Regions from separate parts of the Methylobacterium sp. GXF4 genome, predicted to be linked through region 3. Evidence: riboswitches for the same ligand, from Rfam matches in the RefSeq annotation. Region 3 holds a riboswitch; each other region holds the start of a gene.

Region 1 (4,275 bases), on a different contig from region 3:
CGGCCGCTCTGCGACCTGGTCGTGCGCCGGCGCCGTCTCCATCGAGCGAACCGGGAGGCTCGCGCGGCGGACCTCGTCGGCCCTGGCCATGCGGACGGCGCCGATGGTCTCGAGGGTGATCCTCTCCTGCGCCGAGGCTGCGGGCATGCCGAGCACGGCACTCTCCAACCCGGCGATCACGAGGGACGGGATGGCGAACGTCTTGGCTGCGTAGGGCATCGTATCTCTCCTGGTTGCGGTCGTGGGCTCTCGGCAGGTCGCCGAAGCCACATCGTCCCTTTTGAGTAGACCGGTCGTCTCAATTTTGCGCATACCTAAGCACGGTTCTGCTGCCTCTCACCTTCGTCGGATCAGCGTCAGGCGAGCCCGAGGATCCGCCGCGTCGTCGCCATCGCGGCCTCGAACGGCGCGTCGGTCCGCACGATCTTCGCCATCAGGCTCGCACCGAGCCAGACGTGATAGAGCGCCTCGGCGATGGTATGCGGTTCGCCCTCGACCTTGAGCGAGCCCTCCGCGACCCCCGCCTCGATGGCCCGTGCCAGCCGCTCGATGATCCCGGCGGTCCCGTCCTTGAGGGCGAGCCGCATGACTTCGGACAGGTCCGAGACTTCCGCGGCGAGCTTCACCGCCAGGCACTTGCGCTGGTAATCGACGCTGCCCTGCGTCGCCTGCCATTTGCGCCAGTAGTTCATCAGGCGCTCGGCATGGTTCAGGCCGGGCTCCGCAAGGGTCGCGTCGAGATCGGCCAGGTATCCCTCGAAGTAGTCGGCCAGAAGCGCCTCACCGAAGGCCTCCTTCGATCCGAAATAGTGGTAGAACGAGCCCTTCGGCACCCGGGCCGAGGCCAGGATCTCGTTGAGCCCCACCCCGGAAAACCCCTTCGCACCCACGAGGCCGTAGGCGGTGTCGAGGATCTCCTGCCGGGTGTCGGTATGCGCGTTGAGGCGTGCCATGACGCTGAGATAGCTTTGATTAGACCGGTCGTCTAGTGGCCTCGGACGATATTTTTTGTGCGCTCCTGAGGCGACCAAGGGGGGCTCGATGTCGGCGTGACATCCCGGCGCGCACGCTCGGCCCACCGCCCGGGGTTTGCCGCCGGGGACATGAACCGATCCTACGGTCGCGCGACCAGGATCTGTGACCGTCGCGCCACAGCGAATGTAACAACGTTGCATTCTGCGCATGGGCCGTTGACCCCGGGGGGCGTCGCGGCGAGTATCGATCGGCCAAGGTTCCCGCGGGCTTCGGTCCGTAGGCGAAGATGGGAATTCAGTGCGCCGGCAACGGCAAAGCTGAAGCTGCCCCCGCAACTGTAAGCGGCGAGTTCCTGCTGCTCCTCGGTCACTGATGCCTCGCATCGGGAAGGCCAGGCAGGGATCGTGACCCGCGAGCCAGGAGACCTGCCTCGGCGCGTCGACAACCCTCGGGCGGGGTGCCCCGGTGGAACGCATGTCCGGCGCGGCCACGCGGGCCCGTCGCGCGCACGCGCTCACGCTTGGCCCCCGGCTCGACAACCCAGAGTGTGCCGGTGCCAGTCCGCCCGAAGCCGACCACGATCGAACCGTTCGCGAAAGCCCGAGGCCCGCGGATCCGCTCACGGTCGCGGCTCCGCCGCCACAGCCCGCGTGTCGCCCTCGCGGCGGTCCTGACAGCGGGTTCGCCAATCGGCGAGACGCGCGCGCAGGAGAGCGTCGCCCTGGAGGAGGTCTCGGTCGAGCATGTCGGCGGCAGCGCGGTCCCCGGTACGACGAGCGCGTCGGACAGCATCGGCCTGATCGGGCCGACGCCCGGCTACAGCGCGACCCGGGCGGTCAGCGCGACCCGGACCGCGACCCCGCAGATCGACGTGCCGCAGGTCGTCACCGTCGCGCCCCGCGAGGTGATCAGCGATCTGGCCGCCACCCGCGTCGATCGCGTGTTCAACTACCTGCCCGGCGTCGCGCAGCAGAACAATTTCGGCGGCTTGACGATCTTCAGCTACGCCATCCGCGGGGTGACCACCTCGGAGATCTACAAGAACGGCTTTCCGCTCAATCGCGGATTCCCGCCCCCGCCCGATGCGCAGAACATCGAGCGGATCGAGGTGCTGAAGGGCCCCGGTGCCGGCCTGGTCGGGCGCAGCGATCCCGGTGGCCTCGTCAACATCATCACCAAGCAGCCCACCGCCCAGCGCTTCGTCGAGATGGGCACCCAGGTCGATTCGTTCGGGCTGACCCGCGGTACGGTGGATGCCGGCGGCGCGCTCAACGAGGACGGCACGGTCCTCTACCGGTTCAACCTCGCGGCCCAGGGCGCGGGCAGCTTCCGGGACTTCGTCAACAGCGACCGTCTGCTCGTCGCGCCGGTGGTGAGCTGGCAGGTCACGCCGGACACCCGGATCACGGTCGAGACCGAGTTCGTCAAGAACCGCATCGTGTTCGACCGCGGGGTGATCGCGATCAACAAGCAGCTCGGCTTCCTGCCGATCTCACGCTTCCTGGGGGAACCGAACCGAGGCGACCAACAGAACAACAACACGATGCAGGTGCGCATCGATCATCGCTTCGATGACGCCTGGCAGATGCGTCTCGCGGCCTACCTCAACACGGGCGACCTGGAGGGCGAGTCCGCCGAGGTTCGCTCGCTCGCCCCGAACAACCGCACGGTGTCGCGCGACCGCAACGTGCGTGACTACCGCTGGGACGTGGCGATCGGCCAGGCCGAGCTGCTCGGGCGCTTCGACACGGCCGGGATCGGCCACACCGTGCTGCTGGGAGTCGACCGCGAGAGCACGGATAGCCGCACACAGTATTTCCGCTCGAACTTCCGCACGAGCCCCTACGCGCTGGACATCTACGCGCCCGTCTACGGACAGGCGCTGCCGCCGATCACCATCCCGCGCAACAATCTGGAGCGCGTCACCAATACCGGCCTGTACGCCCAGGACGAGATCGTCCTCAGCCCGGAATGGCGGGCGCTCGTCGGCATGCGCCTGGACATCTTCGAGCAGTCCTTCCGGGAGCGGGCCCCGCGCAGCCAGGTCGATCAATCGCGGGTTGCGGCCTCACCCCGGGCCGGGCTCGTCTACCGCCCGATCCCGGAATTCGCGCTCTACACCAATGTCGGCACGAGCTTCCGCCCGAATATCGGCCCGGACGCCGCGGCGGTGACCCGCGGCACGCCGCTCGCACCCGAGACCGGCCTCGGCTACGAGGTCGGGGTGAAGTCCGAGCTGTTCGGCGGCAACCTTCTGCTGACGGCGGCGGCTTTCCGGGTCGAGCGGCAGAACGTGCTCACCCCCGACCCGAACAACAGCGGCTTCTCGCTCGCGGCGGGCGCCGTGCGCAGCCAGGGCTTCGAGCTGACCGCCCAGGGTCAGCTCACGCCGGAACTGAAGGTGCTGGCTGGCTACGTTTTCGCCGACGCGGTGGTGACCAAGGACAACGTGCTGCCCGTGGGCGCGCCGCTGATCAACGTGCCGCGCCATTCGGGCAGCCTGCTCGCGGTCTACGAGCCGCAGGGCGGCGACTGGAAGGGCCTCGGCATCGGCGGCGGCGTGCGCGGCGTGGGCGAGCGGGCGGGGGATGCGGCGGGCTCGGGCTTCGTCCTGCCGGCCTACATCGCGGTCGACGCCCTGGCCTATTACCGCTTCGACAACGTCCGCTTGGCCCTCAACGTCGAGAACATCTTCAACACGGAATATTACGAGAGCTCGCTCAACGTGTTCCGCGTCTATCCGGGCTCGCCGCGGCGCTTCACCGGCTCGTTCACGGTTCGGTTCTGATGGCGCGTCTGGCCGAGAAGCGTCCCGCGCAGCCGGGGCCCGTCCGCCCGGGTGATGCCGGGCGCAACGCCGCCTCCGCACGGGCCCGGCGTTACGTCCTCGCGCTGCAGCCGCTGATTGAGACGATCGCGCGGGAGACCGGTCGAACGGCGCAAGGGATCGCGTCGGAGATGACGCGCCGGGATATCGGCAAGCCCCGCGGCGGAACAATCTGGACGCCGGCCGACGTGCGCCGGCTCCTGCGCCGTCTCGGCTCGGACGTCGCGCGATGACCCCCGGAGGCATCGCCCCGACGCCGCATCGGTCACACCGCATCGCCGCGATCGATGCGCTGCGCGGCCTCGTGATGCTGCTGATGCTCGTCGATCACGTGCGCGAGTTCGTCTACCTGTACGCCCAGGTCCGCGACCCGATGGACCTCGCCGCGACCCCGGCCGCGCTCGCCTGGACGCGGATCGCGTCGCACATCTGTGCCCCGGTGTTCATCCTGCTCACCGGCCTGTCGGCGAGCC
Region 2 (4,275 bases), on a different contig from region 3:
CATCGTCCGCTCACGGTTAAGGTCGAGAAAATACTCGGCCATGGCGCCGTGCATCTGCAGGGCGAAGCGCCCATGGGCGGTCGCGCTGTCAAACTGCTCGGTCAGGCTGCGGAAGTGGACCTCCTTCAGGCGCAGCCCGTCGATCGTGCGCATCATCTCGACCAGGGAGCGGCCGAGGCGGTCGAGCTTCCAGACCACCAGCTGATCGGTCGGGCGCAGGTAGGCGAGGGCGGCCTCGAACTCGGGGCGCTTGGTGCCGGCCTTACCGCTCTTTTTCTCCTCGAAGATTTTTTCGCAGCCGGCCTTCAGCAGGGCATCGCGCTGCAGGTCCAGGTTCTGGTCGAGGGTGGACACACGCGCGTAGCCGACAAGCATGTCAGGATAGTCCCACAAGGACGTTTACCTGACAATAGTTTTCCTGACATATTTTCCTTACACAAACGGGGCCGTTTCAGGGGGCTGGGGAGGGGTCCGCCCCACCTGTAAGGAAAACGATCGATTTTCATACACGCGGCCTGATAGGATAAGTGTCCGGTGAGGGTGGAGGGTGTGTGAAAACGCAGGAGCGGTAGAAGGATCTTCCCGAAGACACACTGGGCAGCGCCGAAATGGGTCTCCAAACCGTGTTAGGGCTGTCCTCCAGCGGGGCTACAGGTCTGCCGCATGGGATATTGTTCTACAAACCCGACGTGCGCTTCCGTTTTCACACAGCCTGGGTGGAAAGCGGTAGCTGGCTCGACGCCCGGAAGCGGCAGTTCGATACGATGAGGGACGAACCCCAACTGTCGCAGCGAGGTCACATAAGGGCGCCGATCTTCCCCCCCGAGTTGACGCGGCCCGACAGGGCGACCGATGGTGATGGCGACGGTTCCCCTTGGGGATCAAAAGGGAACGTGGTGAGGGGCTTGCCCCGAAGCCGCGGCTGCCCCCGCAACTGTAAGCGGCGAGCCCGGCACCACCGCGTCACTGGATGAGCCTCATCCGGGAAGACGGTGCAAGGGCAGCGACCCGTGAGCCAGGAGACCTGCCGTCAGTCGTGGTCACACGCGAAACGCATCGGGCGGGGTGTCCTGATGGGTGTCGAGACGCTCGCGCACATGCGCGGTCGTCGAGACCTCATTCGCGGTGACGTGCCACTGCCGTCGCCCGAGGCTCCCGTGTCCCGTCGTCCAATCACCCGAACGCTTTCGATCCTGTCGGGCGTCTGCCTTGCCGCTCTGGCGTCGGCTACCTTAGCTCAAGGCCGCTCAACGCCGAGTGCGGCGACCGCCGAGACGACGCTGGAGGAGATCTCCGTCACCTCTGAGACAGCTGCGGCCGCGGCTCCGCAGGCTGGTTCGTCCGCGAGCGCAGGCTACGTTGGGGGGACAACCGGCATCGGCGGGATCAGCAGGCTGGTAGACTCCGCCAGTTCCGGCGTCATAACCGGCGCACAGCTCAACAGCCGCCCGGTGACGCGCCCCGGCGAGGTGTTGGAGTCGGTGCCGGGCCTGATCGTCACCCAGCACTCCGGCGAGGGGAAGGCCAATCAGTTCTTCCTCCGCGGGTTCAACCTCGACCACGGCACCGACATCGCCCTGTTCCTGGATGGCATGCCACTGAACATGCGCACTCATGCCCACGGCCAGGGCTACGCCGACATCAACTTCTTGATCCCGGAACTCGTCGGCGCGGTCGAGTTCCACAAGGGGCCGTACTTCGTGCGCGACGGCGACTTCGCCTCCGCGGGCTCGGTGCGGATCGACTACCTCGACACGACCGCGAAGAACGTGGCGCTGACCTCGATCGGCTCGTTCGGCTACAAGCGGGCGTTGTCGATCACGACCGTGCCGCTCGGCGAGGGCAACCTCCTGTTGGCCGGGGAAGCCCAGGTCTACGATGGGCCATGGGTTGTCCCGGATGCCCTGCGCAAGATCAACGGCGTGGCCCGCTACAGCCAGGGCACGCCGCTGAACGGCTTCTCGGTCACCGGTATGGCCTACGCGGCTCGCTGGACGGCCACCAACCAGATCCCTGAGCGGGCGGTCGCCGACGGGCTGATCAGCCGCTATGGAACGATCAACCCTACAGACGGCGGCAATACCTCGCGCTTCTCGCTCTCTGGCAAGTTCAGCGCGACGGACGACACCGGCGTCACGCGAGCCTCCGCCTACGTGATCCGCTCACAGCTCAACTTATTCAACGACTTCACGTACTTCCTCAACGATCGGGTCAACGGCGACCAGTTCCACCAGCTCGACCAGCGCATCATTGGCGGCGGTGAGGCCCTGCACATCTTCCAGGGCGACCTGTTCGGGCTCCCGATGGAGAACGAGATCGGCGTCCAGACCCGAACGGACTCGATTCGGGTCGGGCTGTTCAACACCACGAACCGGCAGTACCGCTCCGGTGTGCTCGACGACCGGGTGCTGGAGACGAGTGGCGCGTTCTACTTCGACAACCGCGTGCGCTGGACCGACTGGCTGCGGACCTCGATCGGCTTCCGCGCCGACGGCTACTACGCCAGCGTCGTCTCGGACACGCCGGCGAACTCGGGCAAGGCACGCGACAGTATCGTCAACCCGAAGCTCGGCCTGACGCTCGGCCCGTGGTTCGACACCGAGCTTTACGTCAATTACGGCGGCGGCTTCCACTCGAACGACGTGCGCGGTGTGACCGCCACGGTCGATCCGCAAAGCGCGTTGTTCAACACGACCCGCTCGCCCTTCCTGGTGCCGTCCACGGGCTACGAGATCGGCCTGCGCAATCGCTCGATAGCTGGACTGGAGACGAGCTTGGCCCTGTTCCGGCTCGACTTCGCCTCCGAGAACCTGTTCCAAGGCGACACCGGCACCACGGAGCCGAGCCGCCCGACCCGGCGCTTCGGCGTCGAGTGGACCAACCGCTACGCGGTGACTCCGTGGCTCGCGCTGGAAGGCGACCTGACGATCACCAACGCCCGGTTCTCCGACTCCGATCCGGGCGGTAACCGGGTTCCGGAGGCACCCACCACCATCGCGTCGGCGGGCGTCACCTTCGGAGAGCCGCTCGGCTGGTTCGGATCCCTGCGGTTCCGGTATTTCGGGCCACGCCCACTGATCGAGGACAACTCGATCCGCTCGCGCTCGACCTCCCTGTTCAACGGCCGGGTGGGCTACGCCTTCGAGAATGGGGTGAGCGTCTCGCTCGACGTGCTGAACCTAACCAACAGCAAATCCGACCAAATCACCTACGCCTACGTGTCTCGCCTGCCCGGTGAGCCCGCCGAGGGGCTTAGCGACCGCGTGTTCCACCCAGTGGAGCCCACGGCAGTGCGTCTGACGATCGCGGGGCGGTTCTGAAGATGAACTTGCCCTCCAGAAGGTAGACGTCACAGAGGTCGTAGAAGGGGAGCAAGCGGAAGTTGATGCAACAGCCGGGAGCCGACTTTCAGCTTTGCCCCCTGCTCGGTCGCTTAAGGTGTTTGAGTTGGCGGTTTGAGGATCGCTCGCAGTCTGACCCTATGGACGCACATTCCTTTCGGCACGCGCAGCGTTCGCTCGATAGTCCCTAGATTAGAATATCTTCAGATTTGAACCATTGTAAGTGCGTGATTTATAACACGTTTTCGGCTTGCGCTACGATCCGTGAGCGGCGATCACCCTGGTGTTGCGCCACTCCAGGCGCGTGTCAGCGTGATCAATGTCCTACCGCTCCTCACTCCTCGCTGCCCTTCTCACCACCACCACCTTTGTCGGGACCGCGGCGGCGCAGGACGGGACCATTCAGCTCAACGAAATCTCGGTCGATGCGGCAGGACCCGGAAGTTCCGCCCCTGGGCCGGCCGGTTCGGGCGGCCTCAACGTCAGCGCCGGCGACGGTGGAACGGGCGCCACCAGTGGTGGCGGTGGCGGCCCGTCTGGCATCACCGGCTACACCGCCCGCGTGACGACAGCCGGGACCAAGACCAACACGCCGATCATCGAGACGCCGCAATCGATCTCCGTTGTCACCCGGGAGCAGTTGAACGACCGCAACGTCCAGACCCTGAGCGATGCGATCAACTACGTCCCCGGCGCCATCTCTGCTCGATCAGGCTTCGACCCGCGCTTCGACCAGATCTTCATCCGTGGCTTCGACGTGCTCACCAACCAGGGCATCTACCGCGACGGATTGCGTGTGATCGGCAGCGGTTTCATCTATCCGCGCATCGAGCCCTACGGCGCGGAGGCCGTGACCATCCTGCGCGGGCCGTCCTCTGGCTTGTACGGCCTCGGCTCGCCCGGCGGCATCCTCGACATCACCAGCAAGCGCCCG
Region 3 (4,275 bases):
GGGGTTTCGGCAGGGCGAGGCCGGAGGTCTCGATCAGGATGTGCTCCGGCGGCTCCGCGCGGCCGAGCAGGGTCTCAAGCGCCGGCACGAAATCGTCGGCCACGGTGCAGCAGATGCAGCCATTCGGCAGCTCGACGATGGAGTCCTCGGTGCAGCCCTCGACGCCGCAGGCGGCCAGGAACGACTTGTCGAAGCCGACATCACCGAACTCGTTGACCAGGATCGCCAGGCGGCGGCCCTTGGCGTTCTCGACGACGTGGCGGACCAGGGTGGTCTTCCCGGCCCCGAGGAAGCCGGTGACGATGGTGCAGGGGATCTTGGTGACGATGGTCATTCCGCAGCCTCCAGGGTGCCGGCCGGAAGCGGGCGGGGATCGGGAAAGGGCGGGATCCGGGCGATCACGCCGGTCTTGAAGGCGGCGGGCCGCTCCCGCCACGGTACGATGCCGTCCTGCGTCGCCGCGTAGGACGCGAGGCCGCCGAGGATAATGGCGGCGGACTCGATCGGATCCATGTCGCCGTAGACGTAGGTCCAGCGGTTCGCGGAGGCGACCGCCACCGAGCAGGGCCGCTTGCAGACCGAGAGGCACTCGACCCCCTCGATCCGCAGGTCCGGCGCGGCGTTGCCCGCGCGCAGGGCGTCGAGCAGGCGCGCCCCGGCCCGCGGGCCGTCCGGGTCGTCGCCCGGGCGGCGGCAGGTGGTGCAGACGTAGAGGACGGTCTCAGGCATGGGCCGTCCCGCGCACCGGGCCCCGGGCGAAGGCCTGCCACGCCCAGCCGAAGCCGAGACCGATCAGCAGCCAGAAGACGAAGCTGATCGCTAGCGACCGGGCCGCGAACTGCGCCGCCAGCGCTGCCGGAAGCTCCGAGGCGGCCTCGGGGGCCTGCGGTGCGCCGGCCACGTGCGGGGCGATGATCAGCACGAGCCCGCCCAGGATCGCGATCAGCGAGCGCCGGATCGCGATCAGGTACAGGCCCATGCCGGTGGCGGCGGCGGTCATCACCCACCAGGCTTGGCGGGTGGCGAGCGGTGCAGCCTCGCTGCCGGGCAGTTCGGGCGGCAGGCCGAGGCCCGGGGCCAGGGCGACGCTGGCGAAGCCCGCGATCGCGAAGGCGACGCCGACCTGGCGGGTCGGCTCCCGCCCGCAGGCGAGAATCGCCGCACCGAGCAGCAGCGCATAGCCCACCGCACCCACGAGGGTCGCCAGGGCCGTGAAGGCCATGCGCGGCAGGCCCTCGCCGGGCTGCCATTCGGGCGCAGCATCCGGCGCGGCATGATCGTGCCCGGCATGCGCCAGGACGATCGGCAGGCCGCGCTCGGCCTGATGCGTCTGTTGATGTTCGTAACGCTCGGCCGCCACGATCAGCGGCGAGGTCAGCGTCAGCTCGAGGCCCGTCACGACGACGGCCGCGAGGAAGCCGGCGGCCAGAGCCGCCGACAGAAGCCGGATGATCATCCCTGGGGCAGGGGCGTCAGTGGCAGGGGAAGTTCTGGGTGTGCCGGAAATCGTGCGCCGCGTTGTGCAGCGCGATCGCCGGCGAGAAGCCCGCCATGAACAGCAGGCCGAGTCCGAGGAAAGCCGCGATCGCGACGGCGACAGGGCGCTCGGCAGCGCGGGTGCCGGTGGCGACGGGTGCGAGGGTCGAGGTGGTCATCAGCGTGTCTCCAGCCGCCCCACCGGCGGCATTGCGGGATCTCAGCGTGACGGCAGGTCTCCTGGCTCGCGGCTCGGCGCGCCTGCCGCCTTCCCGGATCGCTCCGGTGGCCTACTGGCAGACGCTCGCCGCTCACAGTTGCGGGGGCAGCCGCGGATTCGGAACTCGCGCTCCTCACCGCATTCCCTTTTCACCCCGTTGCCGGGGCACCGTCACGGGATCGTTGTAGACGCATGACAGCTCTCGCACAACGGAGGCGCGGCGGAATCATCTCCGACTCTTCGGGTATGACGTGGTTCAGTGGTGTGGTCGGTGGCTGTGAAGCTTTTGCCGAGGCCGGGCGACGATCTTCGCGGTGAAACCGTCCCGCCCCGACTTGCCGAACATGATTAGCCCCGATCATCCGGACTGCCGGCGGACGACTCCCGCAGCGGCCGCGCAGGCCGCCGATTCCCGAGCATATTGAGTGTGATACCGATGCGAACCTTGTGGCTGGCCCTCGCCCTCGCGGCGACGGCGTCCTTGCCCGCCCGGGCGGATGACAGCAGCGCCGCGCTCGCCGCGGGCGGTCTGGTCCTCGAGAAGACCGACAAGATCACGCTCGCCTCCGAGGAACTGTACCTGTCCGAGAAGGCCGTGCGGATCGACTACCGGTTCCGCAACCTCACCGACGCCGATATCGAGACCACCATCGCGTTTCCGATGCCCGACATCACCGGGGATCGCGAAATGCTGACCGCGATTCCCGATCCGGCCCACGACAACTTCCTCAAGTTCGCCACCGAGGTCGATGGACGGCCGGTCGAATCGCAAGTCGAGCAGCGCGCCTTCCTGATCCGGAACGGCGCGCCGCCCGTCGAGATCACCGATCGCCTCAAGGGCCTGGGCATTCCCCTGATGCCGACCGTCGAGGCGACGGAAGAGGCCCTGCGCCGTCTGGGCGAGCGCCGGCGCCTCGCCCTGGCCGTCGACGGCATCCTGGAGCGGCAGGTGCACAAGGATGGGACGATCGCGGATGTCCCGCTCTGGACGCTGAAATCGAAGTTCTGGCGCCGGCAGGTCTTCCCGGCCGGCCGGGAGATCACGGTCCGCCAGAGCTACGTGCCGAGCCTGGGCAGCCTGCCCAGCCTGTCCTACGGCGCTCCGAACGTGGATCCGGCGCAGAAGGCGCAATACGCAACCCGCTACTGCACGGAGCCCGCGTTCGAGAAGGCGGCCCAGGCGCTGTACCGCCGGGCGAGCGCGGATGGCAGCCGGTCGTTCCAGGCCTATGAGCAGTACCTCTCCTACGTCATCACGTCCGGGGGGAACTGGGCGGGACCGATCGGCACGTTCAAGCTGGTCGTGGACAAGGGCGACCCCGCGACCCTCATCGCGTTCTGCGGCACCAACGTGAAGAAGACCGGGCCGACCACCTTCGAGATGGTCGTGAAGGATTACGTCCCCCAGCGCGACATCGACATCCTCCTCCTGAAGTCCGGGACGAACGGCTGAGGCGGCGACCGGGTGCGATGGCTTCAGCCGGCGGGCTTGACGGGCCGGTGTCGATGCGGGCACCGCCGGTCGCGCCGTCCGGCAGCGCCCCGGCGCGACCGGCCCAGATCCGCCCCGGAGACATGATGGCCCCGGCAGACGATTCGAATCCCGCCCTCGTCGACCTCGCCGACGGCCGCACGCCGCAAGCGGTCGCGGATACGACCTGGCTGGAGATCGATCTCGGCGGCCGCTTCCCGATCCATTCCATCGTCGTCGTCTGGAATGGCGCGGATCCGGCACCCGCCGCGGATGTCGCGATCCTCATGTTGCAGGACGGCGCGTCCTGGTCGGAGCCCGGCCTTGCGTCCCGGCAGAGCGAGGCGGGCTCTAGCACCGCATTCATCGAGGCCGATGAGCGCGCCTGGACGCGGTCCGTTCGCATCGCGGTGCCGGATCCCGACCGGGTGGCCGCCGTGCAGGTCCGCGCCGAGGAGGCCGCGATCGACCTGATCGCGCTGCGGGCGATGCTCAACCTCGACGTGACGCTCCTCAACGAGAAGCCGGGGGCCAACCGCTACCTCGCCTACAGCCTCGAGAGCGGACCGGATCGGGCGAGCCGTACCCTGGTCGGCCTGTCGCTGTTCGAGAACGGCGCGTTCGGCAATTGCCTGGTTCAGTACATCATCGCGCTCTCGGTCGCGAAGGCGCTAAACCTCAAATACGTCAAGGTCCCGAAGGTCGACCGCAGCAAGGTGATCTTCCTGACCGAGCGGCTCACCCGCGACGGCATCACCTTCATCCCGCCGGATGAGGCGCTGCCGTCGGACGGCTACTTCCTGTCCGGCCTGTATTTCGACCCGACGCAGTTCCAGCGGCTGGTGGGGCTCGAGACGCCGCCGGATTCGCGGGCGATCATCCAGGAGATCATCCGCCCGCTATTCAACGGGCTGCCGGCGACGTTCCCCCCCAAGCCCGACGACCAGCTCCTGATCCATATCCGCTCGGGCGACATCTTCAGCACCTGGGTCGATCCGCACTACCCGCAGCCGCCCTCCGCCTTCTACCGCATGGTCATCGACCGGCTGCGCGGCGAGGGGCGGATCCGCTCGGTCAAGCTGGTCTTCGAGAACCGGCTGAACCCGGT

What was found. A riboswitch is a leader RNA that binds a small molecule or an ion and turns the genes downstream of it on or off. The one in region 3 is predicted to bind cobalamin.
Region 1: linked by a shared signal. The riboswitch ahead of WYO_RS16340 (TonB-dependent siderophore receptor) and the one ahead of WYO_RS09105 (CbtB-domain containing protein) in region 3 are both predicted to bind cobalamin.
Region 2: linked by a shared signal. The riboswitch ahead of WYO_RS02290 (TonB-dependent receptor) and the one ahead of WYO_RS09105 (CbtB-domain containing protein) in region 3 are both predicted to bind cobalamin.

The regions. Positions count from the first base shown of each region.
Region 1 covers NZ_AKFK01000064.1:6,785-11,059, forward strand. Annotated here, with positions in the region: gene WYO_RS16330 (hypothetical protein) at 1-219, opposite strand, end outside; gene WYO_RS16335 (TetR/AcrR family transcriptional regulator) at 357-953, opposite strand; cobalamin riboswitch at 1,213-1,423, shown strand; gene WYO_RS16340 (TonB-dependent siderophore receptor) at 1,589-3,763, shown strand; gene WYO_RS16345 (hypothetical protein) at 3,763-4,035, shown strand; gene WYO_RS16350 (heparan-alpha-glucosaminide N-acetyltransferase domain-containing protein) at 4,032-4,275, shown strand, end outside.
Region 2 covers NZ_AKFK01000012.1:31,029-35,303, reverse strand. Annotated here, with positions in the region: gene WYO_RS02295 (recombinase family protein) at 1-375, opposite strand, end outside; cobalamin riboswitch at 849-1,047, shown strand; gene WYO_RS02290 (TonB-dependent receptor) at 1,074-3,320, shown strand; gene WYO_RS02285 (TonB-dependent siderophore receptor) at 3,661-4,275, shown strand, end outside.
Region 3 covers NZ_AKFK01000051.1:240,197-244,471, forward strand. Annotated here, with positions in the region: gene cobW (cobalamin biosynthesis protein CobW) at 1-334, opposite strand, end outside; gene WYO_RS09095 (DUF1636 domain-containing protein) at 331-729, opposite strand; gene WYO_RS09100 (CbtA family protein) at 722-1,456, opposite strand; gene WYO_RS09105 (CbtB-domain containing protein) at 1,473-1,655, opposite strand; cobalamin riboswitch at 1,689-1,884, opposite strand; gene WYO_RS09110 (DUF4424 domain-containing protein) at 2,133-3,149, shown strand; gene WYO_RS09115 (hypothetical protein) at 3,275-4,275, shown strand, end outside.